3 regions of the Shewanella sp. FDAARGOS_354 genome follow, and region 1 is predicted to be linked to each of the others. Evidence: predicted binding sites of a transcription regulator. Region 1 holds the regulator's gene; each other region holds the start of a gene.
The links. Region 1 encodes LexA, which represses DNA repair genes until DNA is damaged. Its sites were predicted from a motif close to TACTGTATNNNNATACAGTA; they were not measured.
Positions count from the first base shown of each region.

Region 2: the regulator LexA is predicted to act here: its motif matches at 4,291-4,310, upstream of recN (DNA repair protein RecN).
Region 3: the regulator LexA is predicted to act here: its motif matches at 1,635-1,654, upstream of recG (ATP-dependent DNA helicase RecG).

Region 1 covers NZ_CP022089.2:3,406,569-3,412,794, reverse strand. The annotation lists gene ctaD (cytochrome c oxidase subunit I) at 1-858, opposite strand, end outside; gene coxB (cytochrome c oxidase subunit II) at 868-2,409, opposite strand; gene CEQ32_RS15245 (cell division inhibitor SulA) at 2,815-3,327, opposite strand; gene lexA (transcriptional repressor LexA) at 3,324-3,944, opposite strand; gene plsB (glycerol-3-phosphate 1-O-acyltransferase PlsB) at 4,230-6,226, shown strand, end outside.
Region 2 covers NZ_CP022089.2:4,860,724-4,866,949, forward strand. The annotation lists gene ribE (6,7-dimethyl-8-ribityllumazine synthase) at 61-537, shown strand; gene nusB (transcription antitermination factor NusB) at 552-956, shown strand; gene thiL (thiamine-phosphate kinase) at 1,035-1,991, shown strand; gene CEQ32_RS21835 (phosphatidylglycerophosphatase A) at 1,991-2,485, shown strand; gene recN (DNA repair protein RecN) at 2,602-4,260, opposite strand; gene CEQ32_RS21845 (AEC family transporter) at 4,390-5,352, opposite strand; gene lldR (LysR family transcriptional regulator LldR) at 5,605-6,226, shown strand, end outside.
Region 3 covers NZ_CP022089.2:4,032,936-4,039,161, reverse strand. The annotation lists gene CEQ32_RS18200 (IS1634-like element ISShes12 family transposase) at 1-347, shown strand, start outside; gene CEQ32_RS18195 (ABC transporter substrate-binding protein) at 344-1,315, opposite strand; gene recG (ATP-dependent DNA helicase RecG) at 1,671-3,746, shown strand; gene CEQ32_RS18185 (DUF3014 domain-containing protein) at 3,922-4,815, shown strand; gene CEQ32_RS18180 (beta-ketoacyl synthase chain length factor) at 5,182-5,922, shown strand; gene CEQ32_RS18175 (lysophospholipid acyltransferase family protein) at 5,915-6,226, shown strand, end outside.

The sequences.
Region 1 (6,226 bases):
GCCGAATAATGGTTTACGGCTGAAAGCCGGGACTATGGCGGAGATAATGCCGAAGGAAGGCAAAATCATGATGTAGACTTCGGGGTGACCGAAGAACCAGAAGATATGCTGGAACATCACAGGATCGCCGCCGCCTGCCGCCTCGAAGAAGCTAGTACCGAAAAACTTATCGGTTAACACCATAGTGACGGCCCCAGCGAGTACGGGCATAACGGCGATCAGCAAGAAGGCGGTAATCAGCCAAGTCCAGACGAACAGCGGTAACTTCATCCACGTCATCCCTGGCGCGCGCAGGTTGACTATGGTTACGATCACGTTGATGGCACCCATGATCGAACTTATCCCCATGATATGGATCGAGAATACAAATAATGCTGTGCTGTCGGGGCTATAAGTGGTCGAGAGTGGTGCGTAGAAGGTCCAACCAAAGTTAGGGCCGCCGCCTTCCATAAACAATGAACTCAACAATATTGCAAAGGCGAAGGGCAGGATCCAAAAACTCCAGTTGTTCATACGTGGAAGCGCCATATCTGGCGCACCAATCATCATCGGGATTAACCAGTTAGCTAGTCCGGTAAAGGCTGGCATCACTGCGCCGAATACCATGATTAGCCCATGCACTGTGGTCATTTGGTTGAAGAAGTTAGGTTCAACGAGTTGTAATCCGGGCTGAAAGAGTTCGGCGCGGATCACCATGGCCATCGCACCACCAGTTAAAAACATAATGAAACTAAACCATAGGTACAGGGTGCCAATGTCCTTGTGGTTGGTGGTGAGTAACCAGCGCATGATGCCTTTAGGTGCACCGTGATGGTGTTCATCATGGGCGGCAATTTGATCTTGAGTCAGTGTGCTCATCTTAATCCCCTACTGTCCATGGCGAGCAATATCAGCGGGTTGCACTGTATCGCCGGTATTGTTGCCCCACGCATTGCGCTCATAGGTAATGATGGCGGCAAGTTGTTGTGGCGTGAGTTGGTTGCCAAATGCCTGCATCGCCGTGCCCGGTTTACCGTGCATCACTATATCGATGTGATTGGCGACTGGGCCTGTTGCAATAACGCTACCAGCAAGGGCGGGGAAGGCGGGAGGCATACCTGCACCCGTTAGCTGGTGGCAGGCGGCGCAAACTGTGGCATAGGTCTTTTCTCCTTCGGCCATCAGTTCATCATGGCTAAGCGTGGGAAGACTCGCGGGGTCGACACTGGAGGCGGGTTCTTTCGCTGGCTTAGGCGCATCGGTGGTTGCTGGGGGCGGAGTCGTTGTTACTGGTTCGCTATTGGTGCCACCGGATTTATGGGCATCAACGTCTTTGGCTTGCACCGCATCCCCAGTGTTATTGCCCCACGCATTACGCTCATAGGTAATCACTGCGGCAATTTCTTGGGGCGTTAATTGTTTACTGAAGGCTTGCATGGCCGTACCCGTTTTACCATTGAGCACGATTTCAAGATGACCGCTCAGTGGCCCAGTAGCGATGGGGCTGCCTTTGAGATGTGGGAATACGCCTTTGAGACCTTCGCCATTAGGTTGATGGCAGGCTGCGCAGTGACCAAGGTAAACTTGCTCACCTTGAGTCATCAGCTCTTCTTTACTCAGTGTTTGTGATAAGGCGGCTTGTGCGGCTTGCGCTGCGGCATTGGCAGCTTGTTTTTGTTCTGCAACCCAAGCATCGAACTCGGCTTCGGGCAGTGCCTGAACCACTATCGGCATAAATCCATGATCTTTGCCGCAAAGTTCGGCACATTGACCACGGTAAATGCCGGGTTTATCGATACGGGTCCACGCCTCGTTGATAAACCCTGGGTTAGCATCTTTTTTCACTGCAAAATCTGGTACCCACCATGAATGGATAACATCTTCAGAAGTCATCAGAAAGCGGATTTTTCTATTTACAGGCAGGACAAGGGGCTTATCGACCTCGAGTAAGTAGTGCTCTCCCTTGGCCTCACTACCTTCGATTTGAGGTCTTGGTGTGGCGAGAATACTGTAAAACTCAATATCTTGATCGAAATAGCTGTAATGCCACTTCCATTGCGATCCTGTGACTTTTACCGTGAGATCGGCATTGCTGGGGTCTTCCATGGCAATCAGAGTTTTAGTTGCCGGAATCGCCATTAAGATCAGAATGATAAAGGGAATTATCGTCCAAGCGATCTCAACTTTTGTACTCTCATGGAAGTGTGACGCGACCGCGCCCTTGGATTTTCTGTGGTTGATCATGGCATAAATCATAACGCCAAAAACCACTAAGCCTATCGCGCAGCAGATATACAGAATCGTCATGTGCAGGTGGTATACCTTGCCACTGATTTCTGTTACGCCAGGCGTCATATTGAACCGCATGTCTGCTGCGGCCAACGGTGGGGCGAATAGCACCACGAGTAAACAATACAACCATTGCTTCACAAGACTTCTCCTCTGCTAATTGCAAATAGCAACTACAAAGAAGAGCAACACAGTAAGTCTCAACTCTATGCAAACTCTTCAGTTCCCAAAAAAGTGTTTCTGACTTCAACGTGCGTTGGCGGCTTACTTATGATCAAGTATTGTTACTGCTGGTATTAGCCACACTGGCACATACTGCTGAATAAACCCATTATTCTCAATTTTTGTGGGCGAGCGATATTCGAAAATAACGCGATATTTCTGCCTAAACAGGCGATATATCATGTGCGCCTAAATCAAACATACTTGCTGTTTAAAAATTGATCAAGATCACTTCTTTTTCTAATTGTCTGAAAAATTGCCAAAAAAAAGCCTCACATTCACAGGTGAGGCGGCTTTCAAGGCTAAATACGGTGTGAAAAATTTTTAATGAACAGAGCTGAAAAATGCGGGTTGAGTAAATTTAGCCGATTGTGTGAGATTGGTGCTAGAAGGTTGGTCATTCGTTGAACCTTCAAGCACGATACCCATTGCACGTGCGCTCTTTGCTACAATTTGTAGGCGACGATTATCGCGAGTATCTAGGGCGTTAATCCAAGTAATCACTGCGCTAGATGTGCCACTGGTTAAGGCTTTTTCCATCGCCCAAAGGGTTTCGACCTCATCTTTTGCGTGAACCAATAGTACGCGATCCATACGCACACCTGCGTTTGCTAATAGCTGCTTGTAGCCAATACTAGGTGGGTTGATGAGCACTATCCATCTTCCCTGTTGGCTCAGTTGGGCAAGTTGTTTGCTCAGCTGTGTCAGCTCTTGGCGCCCTTGGCTCTGAGTTGGCATAGTGACTATTGATGTATGCTGCCAGTCGGTCTCTGTATCTCGAACCGTATCGAGCCATAAACCGGGGTGACGCGGGGCATTACCTAATAGTTTGTTCATAGCCAATCTCCATTGCGGATCACCCCTACGGCGAGCCCTTCAATTGTTAGACTTTGGAAACTCAAATCGACTTTAATCGGTGAATAGTCTTCATTCTCGGCATGTAGGTAGACTAAATTACCTTTTTTTTCAAAGCGTTTTACGGTTACATCATCATCAACGCGAGCAACAACAACTTGTCCATTGCGCGCTTGTTGTACTTTATGAACGGCAAGCAGGTCACCCTCAAGGATGCCGATATTCTTCATACTGTCGCCTTTTACGCGCAGCAGGAAATCGGCAGCAGGGTGGAACATGCTGGGGTCGACTTGGTAATACTGTTCGACATGCTCTTGGGCGAGAATAGGTTCACCCGCTGCCACTTGGCCAATCAGTGGCAAGCCTGTTTCGCGGTTATCTTCTTCCTCTACAGGGAGACGGATCCCGCGGGAAGTACCAGGCATGATCTCGATGCAGCCTTTTTTCGCCAATGCCTTAAGGTGTTCTTCTGCGGCATTTGCACTTTTAAAACCCAAACGGGTGGCAATTTCGGCCCGAGTGGGTGGCATGCCAGTCTCGGCAATATTACGTTTAATCAGCTCTAAAATTTCGGCTTGGCGTGGCGTCAACGGTCTCATGGTCTTTCCTGTTTTTCTATACAGTTACTGTTAGTATATACAGTATTATTGGTAGTGCAAGTATTAACCACTTTTAACTTGGTCAGCTAGATCTGCAAATAACCGTAATCGTCATCTATGGGGTGAATGCCATTTGCACGGTATCAATAAATGGTGTCGCCTAAAGTGCGTTACTAAGTCATTAAAATCAGCAGCTGAATCCTGCATCTTTAGGTTGTTTGGGTATATTCTCTAGAATCTGGTATTCTATGGGGCTAATGAACGTACTTACATTGCATAAGAATAATGCCTAAACAAGACTCTCTTTGGTTGAAATCATTACGTTGGATCCAAAAGCACTTAGTGCACACTATTGTTGTGCCACAGGATCCCTTTGCCGATCTGAATCTGGATGCCTCCAGACCGCTTGCTTATGTAATGAAAACAGAATCCCTGAGTGATATTGCTGCGTTAAGCGAGATCACCACGAAACTTGGTTTGCCAAGCCCTTACGAGCCGCTGGTGGTGAATGGCGTTGTGGCGCCACGGGTGGTATGCCTTGAAGGTCGTAAGCCTTTATTTGGTGAACGCGCCAGTAATGAGCCATTCCTCGAATGTTTTATGCGTTTGTTGGCCGTCCATAAGGAAAAGCCAGAGTTAGATATACAGCTGGTGCCTGTGAGTCTGTATTGGGGTCGTACTCCGGGTAAAGAAGACGACACCATGAAGGCGGCAGTGCTTGAGCGCGAGAATCCTACTTGGTTACGTAAGTGCTTGATGATCCTATTTTTGGGCCGTCATAACTTTGTGCAATTTTCTAATGCGGTATCGCTGCGTTACATGGCCGACGAACATGGTACCGATATGGGCATTGCCCATAAATTGGCTCGAGTAGCGAGAGTGCATTTCCGCCGCCAACGTAAGGTGATGACGGGGCCTGTGTTGCCTAATCGTCAGGCGTTATTCCATTCCTTGCTGAAATCTGAATCCTTACGCAAGGCAATTCAGGAAGAAGCCGCGAGCAAGAAGATTTCTGAAACCCAAGCGCGTGAAACGGCAATTGAATATCTTGATGAAATTGCGGCGAATTATTCCGATAGTCTCGTACGTATTGCCGAGCGCTTTTTAACGTGGTTATGGAACAAGCTCTACAGCGGTATTAACATCAAAGGTGCCGAGCATATTCGGCAGTTACACCACGATGGTCATGAGATTGTGTATGTGCCCTGCCATCGCAGCCATATGGATTACCTGCTGTTATCTTACATTCTGTATTACCAAGGTATGGTGCCACCGCATATTGCTGCGGGTATCAACCTAAACTTCTGGCCTGCGGGGCCGCTGTTCCGCCGTGGCGGGGCTTTCTTTATTCGCCGTAGTTTTAACGGCAACAAACTCTATACGGCAGTGTTCCGTGAGTACCTCGATCAGCTGTTTGCTAAGGGATATTCGGTTGAGTATTTCTCTGAAGGTGGCCGTTCTCGTACCGGCCGTCTATTGGCGCCTAAAACGGGTATGATCGCTATGACGATCAACAGTGTGCTGCGAGGCATCGAACGCCCTGTCACCTTAGTGCCCGTGTATTTAGGCTACGATCACGTGATGGAAGTGGCGACCTATCACAAAGAGCTAAGCGGTAAGAAAAAACAGAAAGAATCTGTATGGCAAGTCTTTGGTGCTATTCGTAAATTAGGTAATTTTGGCCAAGGTTATGTCAACTTTGGTGAGCCGATTACATTGCAGAACTTCTTGAATGAAACGGCACCAAACTGGCGCAGTGAAGTGGCTGATGATCCTGAGCAAAAACCGACTTGGTTAACTCCTGCGGTGAACGTGTTAGCAAATCGGGTGATGACGCGGATTAACGACGCCGCTGCCGCCAGCTCTATTACCTTGACCAGTTTAGTGTTGTTGGCGTCGGAGCAAAATGCCTTAGAGCGTTGTTTGCTCGAACGTCAGTTAGATTTATACCTGACCCTGCTTAAGCGTGTGCCTTACACGTCGTTTACGTCGGTTGCCGAAGGTGATGGCAAGCACTTAGTACAACAAGGATTAGAGCTGAACAAGTTCTCCATCAATGCCGATCCTTTGGGTGAGATAGTGTCAATTGATGAAAAACAAGCGACGTCAATGACATACTATCGCAATAATATCATTCACTTGTTTATTATTCCGTCATTAATTGCCAGCTGTTTAATCAATAATAAACAGATTTCAAGAGCGCAAATCCTTGGGATAGTGAACGACTTTTATCCGTTATTGAAGGCGGAATTGTTTATGGGGATCAAAGATCTCCCAAGCTA
Region 2 (6,226 bases), 1.5 Mb from region 1:
TGGTATCATGTCGCCACTTTTCGCCCCGAGCCGGGTGCTTTAGCTAAATTAGGTAAGAAAATGAACGTAGTTCAAGGTAATATCGAAGCGAAGAATGCCAAAGTTGCGATTGTAATTTCGCGTTTTAACAGCTTTTTAGTAGAAAGCCTGCTTGAAGGTGCACTTGACACGCTGAAACGTTTTGGCCAAGTCAGTGATGAAAACATCACTGTCGTCCGTGTACCTGGTGCGGTTGAGTTACCGCTGGCGGCACGTCGTGTTGCTGCAAGTGGTAAGTTTGACGGCATTATTGCACTTGGTGCGGTAATCCGTGGTGGTACCCCTCACTTTGATTTTGTTGCAGGCGAATGTAACAAAGGTCTAGCTCAAATTGCATTAGAGTTCGATCTGCCGGTTGCTTTCGGTGTATTGACTACAGATACCATTGAACAAGCTATTGAACGTTCAGGTACTAAAGCGGGTAACAAGGGCGGCGAAGCTGCGCTAAGCTTGCTTGAAATGGTCAACGTTCTGCAACAGCTTGAACAACAGTTGTAATAGTAGGAAAAATAATGAAGCCTTCTGAGCGCCGCAAGGCCCGCCGTTTAGCCGTTCAAGCCATTTATTCATGGCAACTAAGCGGGAATAATATTGCCGATGTCGAGCATGAGTTTTTAACTGAACAGAGTCTCGATGGTGTAGACGTAGCTTATTTTCGTGAGCTATTTGCAGGCGTAGCAACTAAGAAAAACCAATTGGATGAGTTGATCATTCCACACTTAGATCGCCCCATTGATGAGGTGTCTCCAGTGGAGAAAGCCATAGTACGCCTAGCGGCCTATGAGCTGACTTTCCGTAAAGATGTGCCATTTAAAGTTGCCATTAACGAGGCGATTGAATTGGCTAAAGCTTTCGGTGCGGATGAAAGCCATAAGTTTGTTAATGGATTACTCGACAAACTGGTTGCACGTAAGTAATAAGGACAAACGGTATCTTAGGATACCGTTTTTCATTGCTAACAAAGGTGGCCGATGTGAGTCGCGCCAAACTGTACAGTGAAAGAATTCCAGCTTATTGAATGTTATTTCAATCACCGCGGCCCAGCACGCCGTGATGTCAAATTGAGTATTGGCGACGATTGCGCCCTTGTGCAGCCCGCCGAAAACAAGTCGATCGCCATTTCCTGCGATACCTTAGTCGAAAATGTTCACTTCTTCCCCGATATTCCACCTCAAGCCTTAGGTTACAAAGCCTTAGCTGTAAATCTTTCTGATTTAGCGGCAATGGGGGCCGAGCCTGCGTGGATGACGCTTGCACTCACTTTGCCAGAGGTTAACGAGACCTGGCTGAGTGGTTTTAGTGAAGGCCTGTTTGAAGCGGCAGAATATTATGGCATCGCCTTAATAGGTGGTGACACAACTCGCGGGCCTAGGGCGATTAATATTACCGTGCATGGCCAAGTGCCGCAGGGTAAGGCATTGACTCGTCACGGTGCAAAAGCGGGTGACTGGATTTATGTAACGGGTACGCTAGGTGATTCTGCGTTAGGGCTGGACTTGATCCGCGGCGTGCAACATGCGCGAGCGGAGCATAAAGAGTTTTTGATTAATCGCCATTATCGACCCACTCCTCGAGTATTGGCTGGGCAATCATTGCGCTCTTTGGCATCCAGTGCCATCGATTTATCCGATGGTTTTATCTCGGATATTTGGCATATCCTCAAGGCATCAAAGGTTGGCGCTGTAGTCGATGTGGGGGCGATTCCTTTGTCGCGCGCGATGCAAGATACCGTGAGCGAAGAACATGCATTAGGCTATGCGCTGACGGGGGGCGAGGATTATGAACTGCTCTTTACCGTGCCTGAGGCACAAAAAGGTGCGTTAGAAACCGCCCTCAGCCATGCTGGTACTAAGTTTGTCCGTGTTGGGCAAATCTGTGCGGGCAGTAAGCTTAAGTTGCAACTTAATGGTGAGCTATTTACGCCACCGTACCACGGTTTTGAGCATTTTTAATGAAGTTGTTATCCCAAGATCAGGCGCTGTCGCGCCTGTCCCTTAAAAATCCTATTCATTTTTTAGCCCTCGGTTTTGGCAGTGGTTTAGCGGCTAAGGCGCCAGGTACTTTTGGTACTTTGGCGGCAGTCCCGCTCTATTTATTATTGGCCCAGTTGCCCTTGTGTTGGTATTTAGCCGTGACCTTAGTGTGCGTACTCGCGGGGATTTATATCTGCGATAAGGCCGCTAAGGACATGGGCGTACATGACCATGGTGCGATTGTGTGGGATGAAGTTGCAGGCCTATTAATCACTATGATTGCCGCTCCTGCTGGTATTCTGTGGCTTGCTGTCGGTTTTGTGCTGTTTCGGCTATTCGATATCCTAAAACCTTGGCCGATACGTTGGCTCGACGCCAAAGTTGAAGGTGGTTTCGGCATTATGATAGACGATGTATTAGCAGGATTTTTTGCACTTATTTGTCTGCAAGTGATTGTCTTTATTAGCCAATAATATCTTTAGTTAACCCAAACTAAAGTTCGTTACCCTATAAATGCCAATGCCTTATCTGCTGTAGATAAGGCATTGGTTATAAAGCTTTATTTTCGTTGCAGTGGCTTACTGTATTTTTACTGTAATAGTTCTCGTGCATTGGCGAGAGTGTTAGAAGTAATTGTATCGCCACCAAGAAGTCTGGCTAATTCTTGGATACGTTGCTCCCTATCCAAAGGCATCATTGTGGTTTCTGTACTGCCCGCCTTGTTGAATTTATTCACAAACATATGTTGATGGCCATTACCAGCAACTTGAGGTAAATGGGTTACACAAAGTACTTGAGTCGATTCTCCTAGACTACGCAGCATTCGTCCAACCACAGCTGCGGTCGGGCCTGAAATTCCGACATCCACCTCGTCGAAAATCAGGGTAGGAGTGGCAACCTTTTTCGCGGTAATCACTTGGATGCCTAAACCGATACGCGACAATTCACCGCCAGAGGCTACCCGTGAAATCGGTTGTAAAGGCTGGCCTGGGTTGGTGGTGACCATAAACTCTATATTATCGCTGCCATTTACCGACATAATCTCGGGATTAAAATTCACTTCAATGGTGAACTTACCCTTGGGCATGTTGAGTTCGTGGATAGATTGAGTCACTAACTTATCCAGTTCTTTCGCATAACGGGCGCGGCTCTGGCTCAGTTTTTGTGCGTTCGCTAAGTAAGCGGTTTTACTCGCTTCAACTTGGAGTTGGATTTCCTCTAACTTAGTTTCATCGTCATCGAGGGTTGTGAGTTCCGCTTTGAGTGCCAAATGATGTTCGGCTAATTTGTCAGGGCTAACATGATGCTTACGGGCCAGTTGCATAGCCTTTGAGAGTCGTTCCTCTAAATAGGCAAAATGCGCGGGATCGAGTTCGAGTTTACTCAGGTAATGCTGTAATTCTCCCGCGCTCTCTTGTACTTGAATTAGGGCCTCATTCAACATAGTACTCACATTGGTTAATGCGGGATCATAGCTTTGCAAATTTTCAGCAAGGCTTACAGCCTTGTTAAGCAGTGACTCAATATTGCTCTCTTCGCCATCTGTGAGTAAATATAGGCTGGCTTGGCAGCTATCCACCAGTTCAGTGCCATTGGCGAGGCGTTTATGCTCTTGCTCAATGTCCTCAAATTCACCGACCTTGAGGTCGAATTCATCTAGCTCTTCAACTTGATATTGCACCAGCTGTTTTCGGGCAATACGTTCATGCTGTGAGGCTTCTAATTGCTTGAGTTCGGCTTCGATTTGTTTGCAGCGTTGATAGCTTGCTGCCACTGTGTCTATCAGTAGTCTGTGATTGGCGTAGCTGTCGAGCAAGGTGAGTTGATGCTCACTCTTTAGCATAGCATGGTGGGCGTGCTGCCCATGGATACCGACCAGCAATTGCCCGAGTAATTTCAGTTGAGTTAACGGCACAGGATTGCCATTAATGTAGGCGCGTGAGCGGCCATCACTGCCAATAGTTCGACGCAGAATACACTCATCATCAAGTTCGAGATCGTTATCTTCGAGCCAACGTTTGGCAAGGGGAACATCGTGTAGTGAAAATCGAGCACTGACTTCGGTTTTACTTGCACCAGGGCGAACACTACTGGCATCGGCACGATTACCTAGGCACAAACCTAAGGCGTCGATGGCGATGGATTTACCTGCGCCAGTTTCACCAGTAATGCTGGTCATACCGGGACGAAAATCCAGTTCGAGAAAACGGACGATAGCGAAATTATTAATGCTGAGTTGGCAAAGCATAATGAGTTCCTGTCGAATAACTTACCAAATCACTGTATTGATAAACAGTATATACTGATTTTATATACAGTAAAGTGGCTTTGGGTAAATATTCGACACATTGCAATAAGCTAGAGTTTAATCGCTTGTTTATGAATAGGTTTTAACAAGTTGTTCTAAAATAGGTAAGCTAAAAAAAGTCACTATAGTGCCAAATAATATCCCCTGCGCACTGGTTGAGGCTTGGGTGTTATAGCGCTGAGCAAGTAAATAGACGCTGGCCGCCGTAGGTAAGGCACTGAGGATTACACCCATCACTAAGTAATCTCCACTAACGCCAACGCTTTTAAGCATGAAGAAAACCAATGCGGGTTGTAGGATTAATTTAAAGAGGTTGATAAGGCTAAGTTCGATAAGATTCGTCAGGCTAAATACCTTGCTATCTTTTTGGTAGCGCATGGCTTTGGCTAATACCATGCCAACGGCAAATAAAGCGCAGGGGCTTGAGGTATTGCCAATTTGTTGGAACATCATCGCTACGCCAGAGGGCAGTGTTATCCCCAATGCCGAAATTGCAATGCCGATAAAGCAGCCGATAACGATGGGATTTTTAACCACAGCTAAACACATGATCACTACGGCGTGGTGTTGTCTGTGGGTATTTGTCGTAAGCTCCAGCCAGACCAAGGCCACGGCAAACATAAGCACGGACAATAAACTGGCTATGGCGGCGGCAACTAGGGCGCTTTGTTGTTCAGGAAATATAATCACCAGCAGCGGAATACCAATAAATGCGGTATTGCCAAAGGTGGCATTTAAGGCGCGCACGGCGGCAATTGCATGCTGTTTAGGATTGAAAAGTAAGGATATACCAACACAAATCAGATAAATCATCAGCATGGCGGCGCTATAGCCTGCAATAAATCCCCATTGCAGAATTTCTTCAATCGGTTGCTGGGCCAGTGCAATCAAGAGAATGGCAGGAAACGCAATATAGTAGACATATTGATTGAGCACTTGGTCGGTTTCTACTGGGAGAAAACGCAGTTTTTGTACAAGTGTGCCGAGCAGCATGATCCCGAAGACGGCAAACAGAGGGGTTAAAATGGTCATATCCCTCACTCATCCTTTTGTGTTTTTGCTTTCCCGCAAGAAGACGTTGTGGGTGCGCTAGCAGGGAATAATACCTAGGGTAATTGACGATAATCGGTGTTAGCGCAGTAAACTTATTGGCAAAATAGCATAGGATTAGCCTTGGAAGCTATTGCGCTATGGTCGTAGAAATGAATAATTCTACGTTTAAAACACAATGAGTTAGTGCCTTATATCTGTGAGCGGCACTCACGCTAAACGATGGGATTGAACATGGCTGATGATGTTGGCGCTGAGCTGCAGTTAATTTATCTGTTTGTGCATTTGGTGAATGCGGGCAGTTTTTCTCAAGCCGCGAAAGTGCTCGATATGCCTATCGCTACTGTGAGCCGTAAGCTGGCCAAGCTTGAAGAAAAGCTCGATAAGCAATTGTTTATGCGAAGTACCCGCAAGCTGAGGTTAACTGAGGAAGGTTTAGCGTTATTTCAGCGATATCAGAGTGTGATTGCGCAGTTCGATGAACTCAGTGGCATTGGCAGCGATAAACCTGAAGGCACATTGCGGATAGCTGCGCCAATCTCAATTATTTCAATTATCTTTATTCACGCATTAAACGAGTTTGGCCGTTTATATCCCGATATTCGTTTACACATTTCCCAAAGCAATGAGTTAGTGGATTTAATTGATAAAGGGATTGATGTCGCGATTGTCGGTGGTGCACAGCCTGATTCTTCTTGGGTGTCGAGTACTTTAGGTGAGCTTGATTATCGTTTGTTTGCGACGCCGGAATATTTAGCCCATGCCCCTGAATTGATCCATCCCGATGATCTTGAAAACCATCAGTTGATCAAAGTTTGGCCGCTGTTTAATTGGCATTTAAAGCATCCTAATGGCG
Region 3 (6,226 bases), 630 kb from region 1:
AGCGTGGTTTTAGGTTTCTGAAAAGTCCCGAATTTTTAACCTCCTCGTTATATCTTAAAAAACCGGAACGTATCGAAGCGTTGCTGATGGTGATGACCTGTAGCCTGATGATTTATGCGGCGCTGGAGCACCGGATCCGGCAGGGCTTAGTAGAGCAGAACCGGAGTGTGGCGGACATGAAAAAGAAACCCACGCAAAAACCGACTGCGCGGTGGATTTTTTTACGCTTTGGCGGGGTGCACGAGTACCAGTTGGGAGAGGCGCCACCTCAAGTCACAGGACTCACAGTGGACCAGCAGATCATTCTCGACGTGTTAGGCGAACGGTATCGGCAAATTTATTCCTAAATCAGGTGCGGAAAGTCGGCTATATCCTCATAGGAGGAATAACGTTGGGTCTCTTGGTATTGTTTGAGCTGAATTAACCCTAAAGCACCCGCTAAAAAATGCCCACCTCCCAGAGCACTCACTTTACGTTCTTGGCAGAGCGACAAAATCTCAGGGGAAGTATTAATCGAACTGACCAGTACATCACGTCCAGGTTCAAGGCCCTTTTCGCGGAGTGCTTTTACCACTCCGATAGCCATTTTATCGTTCGCCGTCCAGATTAAGGTTAAATCCGGATAACGGCTGAGCAAGGTTAATGTTTGATCATAAGCAATATCTTCACGCCATTGACCATATACCGTTTGAGTAACAATAACATTGGGTTGCATAAAGAAATAATCATTAGCGCCTTGAGTTCTTAACACTGATGCGGGCGTAGATTTATCGCCCGAGATTAATAAAACCTTAGCCTTTTTATTTTCTAAACGACTTAGCAAATTTTTAGCGGTATCAGCACCAATAGCATAGTTATCTGGGATAAGCGCTGGTAATAAATAAGTTTGCCAATGTGGATCTGCCAATAAGTGTTCTCGCTCGGCGACAGAAATATCATTTAAAATCAATTGAACATATATGGGATATTGATAAAGCATCTGCAACATTTTTATCGCAGACTGCTTCTCATTCACTAAAATAATATGAGTAGGAAGTGATGGCTGAGATTTTAGTAACGTTTCTAATTGAGCAATCATTTTAAAGTGATTGCGATCTGAATGTATGATTTGCAAATTAATATCAAGCTTTGATGAAGCCACCTGCATTAATTTATCGACATCACCCCAAAAGCTATCCGTAACCGCGCCTGGATTAAAAAAAACCACATCCAATTTAGCCCACGCAGGCAAAGCAAAACACAGTATGCCTATCCATAAACAACGTAAACATAATAGATGCAAAGGCGAGTACTCCTCGACCGTGTTTCCCCGCATGTGATCCATCACAGAGGTCACTTTATTATTATCGATTCACAACCTTGTTACCGCATAATTACCAAAACAACCCAATGGCAACCAACACTTCGATTAAACCACAAAATAACAAAAAGTGTACTTTATAATAAAGAATATTAATTTTTGCTCCTGTTTTAGGCTCGAAATTGTAGAATATTCATTTAATATTAATAAGATAACTCGACGTATAAGATAAGAGGCTATTTTTAATTCCAATATTGCTCATTCAGCCTCTTTACATAGCGCACTTAACCGCAGTCGATCCCCCAAGATTGCCTTACGTTTATTCTCTGTTAGTATATGTATAAATTCACAGTGATTGAGTGCTAACGACTTGCAGCAATTGGATCTTGTTCCGATCACCGAACTCAAGGGCGTCGCCAAAAGAGTCGCGGAAAAACTCGCCAAACTCGGCATCACAACAGTACAAGATCTGCTGTTTCACTTGCCCCTGCGCTACGAAGACCGCACTCAAATCTATCCCATCGCCGCACTCATGCCCGGAAATTACGGCACCATTGAGGCCGAAATCCAGTCGACTCAAATCCTTCAGGGCCGTAAACGCATGCTCGTCTGCAATGTGCGTGACAATACTGGCAGCATGAGCCTGCGCTTTTTTAACTTTTCAATGGCGCAGCGCAATGCGATGCAAAATGGATTAATGATCCGTGCCTATGGCGAAATTCGTCGCGGAAGCCATCAAGCGGAAATCGTGCATCCCGAATATAAAATCGTCTATCCGGGTGAGGATATTCACCTAAGCGATACACTTACGCCGATTTATCCCACCACCGAGGGCTTAAAACAGGCGAGTTGGATTAAGCTCACCGAACAGGCACTTGAATTATTAGAAGATGGCGGCTTGACCGAGTTATTACCCGCCCATTTGCAGCCAAACAACATGAGCCTAAAACAGGCGCTGCAAACCCTGCATCGCCCCCATGCGGGGATTTCACAATTTGATTTAGAGCTTGGTCAACACCCCGCGCAGCAGCGACTGGTGCAGGAAGAATTACTCGCCCACAACCTGAGTATGCTACGCCTTAGACAACGCAGTAACCTCGACGCCGCCGTAACCATGCATGCCACGGGGCAATTACTAAACCCTTTTCTCGCCTCACTGCCCTTTAAACCCACAGGCGCGCAGCAACGTGTCGTTGCCGAGATAGGTAAAGATTTAGCACAACCGCACCCCATGATGCGCTTAGTGCAAGGGGATGTCGGCTCAGGCAAAACCTTAGTCGCCGCCCTCGCCGCCCTTCAAGCGATTGAAAACGGCTATCAAGTGGCCATGATGGCGCCCACCGAATTACTCGCCGAGCAGCATGCAGCTAACTTTGCCGCGTGGTTTGAACCACTAGGATTAAAAGTCGGTTGGCTTGCGGGTAAGCTTAAAGGCAAGGCGCGGGCGCAATCTTTAGCCGATATTGAATCTGGCGCATCGCAAATGGTGATCGGTACCCACGCCATTTTTCAGCAACAGGTTATCTTCCATAGGCTCGCTTTAATTATCATCGACGAGCAGCACCGATTTGGTGTCCACCAGCGGATGGGACTCAGGGAAAAAGGTATCAATCAAGGGTTTCATCCCCATCAGTTGATTATGACGGCAACCCCGATCCCACGGACGTTAGCCATGACAGCCTACGCCGATCTCGACACCTCGATTATCGATGAGTTACCCCCAGGGCGCACACCCGTCACCACAGTCGCCATACCCGATTCGCGCCGTAATGAAGTACTCGAGCGCGTCCGCAACAGCGTGATCACGGACAAACGCCAAGCCTATTGGGTCTGTACCTTGATTGAAGAGTCCGAAGTCCTCGAGTGCCAGGCCGCCGAAGATACCGCTGAAGAATTGCGCCAAGCACTGCCGGAGCTGACCATAGGTTTAGTACACGGCAGGATGAAAAGTGCTGAAAAGCAACAAATTATGACGGACTTTAAAGCGGGAACCATCAACTTATTGGTGGCAACCACAGTAATTGAGGTCGGCGTCGATGTCCCTAACTCTAGCCTGATGATAATCGAAAACCCCGAACGATTGGGACTTGCACAGTTGCATCAACTGCGAGGACGAGTAGGGCGCGGTGCCGTAGCCAGTCATTGTGTGTTACTCTACAAGGCGCCACTGAGTCAAACCGCAAGTCAGCGGTTGAATGTCCTACGGCAGAGTAATGATGGTTTTGTTATCGCACAGAAAGACCTAGAGATACGTGGTCCCGGTGAAGTGTTAGGCACTAAACAGACAGGGCTAGCCGAACTTAAGATAGCTGATTTAGTTAGAGATCAAGCGCTTATACCACATATCCAAAAGCTTGCGAATCATGTGATGTCGCAAGCACCCGATGCGGTTGATGCCATTATTCATCGTTGGCTTGGGCATAGGCAACAATATGTCCAAGCGTAAACCTTAAGCTAACCCCTTCAAGGTAAAATAAATTCAACCTGTTCAGCTAACCGCTATGGACAAGCGCGTGTAAACTTGCAAAATGAACTTGCAACCTAAAAGGCGGCACTTGCACTTTAATGTTAGCTGCATGATATTCACCACATTACCTTGACACTGAAGCGAAGGATGTAAAATGCAAGTTAATCAAGATGATAGAATTACACCTCAAGAGACCTCGTCTAGCAGCAATCGCTTTGCATTGATTGCGATTGTGCTCGTCATCCTGCTCTCTGCGGCAGGTTATTACTACTATAGTAAAGATGACTCACCCAAACTCATTCCTAATGCACCGATAGTACTACCAGAGCCACCATCGTCAGAACCGCTTACTCTGGAAACAAACCCGGAGCCTGAAACCACTCCAGTGGAAAACGTAACACCACAAACGACCACGACGGAAACTGACTCAACCACTACCGTTGAGCCTCAAGCGCCCGTAGAAACGGTGCCAAACTTGCCTGAGAGTGATGCTTTTGTGCATCAAAAAGCACTGGCACTTATCAGCAATAATGTCGTAGGTTCATCCTTAGTCAGACAAGATTTGATCCGTCAGTTTGTAGTCTTCGTGGATAACTTGGCGCAGGGCGAATTGACCCGCAAAGTCAGCCCAATTAAGGGCCCTGAAAAACTCTTTACCGTGGCGGAAATCACTAACAAAGTGTATTTAAATCCAGAGAGTTACCACAGATATGATGCCTACGCGACCGTCATTGCCAATATGGATGAGCAAAGCTTAATGCACACCTACAAGCAACTCACGCCGCTATTTGATGAAGCCTTCGCTGAACTGGGTTATAGCAACGCCAAATTCAATGACAGAATGCTACAAGCAATTAAGGTAATGCTCGCAGCGCCAATTATTGAAGAGCCCATTGAGCTGAGTTCAATTAGCGTCAACTATCGCTTCGTTGATCCCAATTTGGAAGCCTTACCCAGTGCCCAAAAACTGCTTGTTCGTATGGGACCAGAGAACACTCGTAAAGTGAAAACTGCACTGCGTAAAATGGAAAGCCAACTCGCACAATAGATTGATATTCAATCAATAGTGGCATTATTAATAATAAACAGGCGCCTCGAGCGTCTGTTTACTATTGATATCAGAGCCTGTTCAACTGAGGTTAAGCCACTTAGTCTACACTCCCTGTCTTTATCCCGTTCTGAAAACTATGTTAGCCAACAGTGACAAAGCAAAATCTCATTGCATTTTATTAACCTTGCATATGCAAATGACTTCATTAAAACTAAGGACTTAGTGTAGAATGTGCCGTTCAATAAATGGGGGAATTGTGTTCGTTCATCCAACGAGCAAATAGCGATAAGCCAGTCAATTCATTAATGTTTTCGCTTAGTTAGGGATAACTAAGACAGCTTTAAATAGTGTCGAGGCAAAGTAGTGCAACTCAGATTCAGCATCCTCTCTTGGGGGGCGTGGGCTCCAAACTATCAGCAGCATGATGACTGGCAAACTTGGTGCAAGCACTCGGCTGAAACGACCAAAGAGGCTTCACCCACTGACAGCATATCTCCGGCACTTCCCCAAGTGCCAGCCATGCAGCGTAGACGCTTTAGCCGTTTAACAAAAATGATGCTGGATGTCAGTTTTCAATGTGATACGCCACCAAACTGCCGTTCGATATTTGCTTCCCGCCACGGCGAACTGCATCGCACAATTGGCTTACTCGAAGATATTATCGCTAAGCAACCGCTTTCTCCCTTAGGTTTTAGTCAATCCGTGCATAACACCGGCAGTGGTATTTTGGGCATTTTACACAATAACACCGCCCCTTCTACCTCAATTGCCGCAGGCACTGAAACCCTTTCCCAAGCCATGGTGGAAGCTTTCGCCCAGCTACATCAATCAGCAGAGCCGTTATTACTGATCTTTGGCGATGATCCTGTGCCACCGGTATACGATGAGTTTACCCAAGAGTATGAACTCCCCTTAGCCTTAGGTTTTACCCTCGCGCCTGCTTGTCATCGCTCGTCCGTAAAGCTCACGCTAAGCCAACTGACTCAAGCACAGCAACAAGTCACTCCTGCGCTGTCCTACGGCATGTTGATCCATGCTCTAGCGACCTCACAAAACATTGCTGGCTGTTTATCCCATTGGCACTGGAGCGTAGAACATGGCTAATCCCGCTCCACAGGGGGCACAGTTCAATGTCGCTTATACGCTGCCCGAAAAACGCCGCACGGGAATCAACTATATTCCCCGTTGGCTCGGTGGCGTCAGTTGCTATATTGCCTTTGGTTTAGGTGGACTGTTAAGTTCGCTCACTATATTGCCGTTACTGCGTTTTTGGCCCGGCACACCTGAGGCGAGGATTATCCGCGTGCAAAAAGCCGTGCACACTATGTTTAAAGGCTTTGTCGCTATGTTGACGTGGGCTGGGGTGATCAACGTTAGCACCCATAATGCCGAGCAGTTACATAGCGCC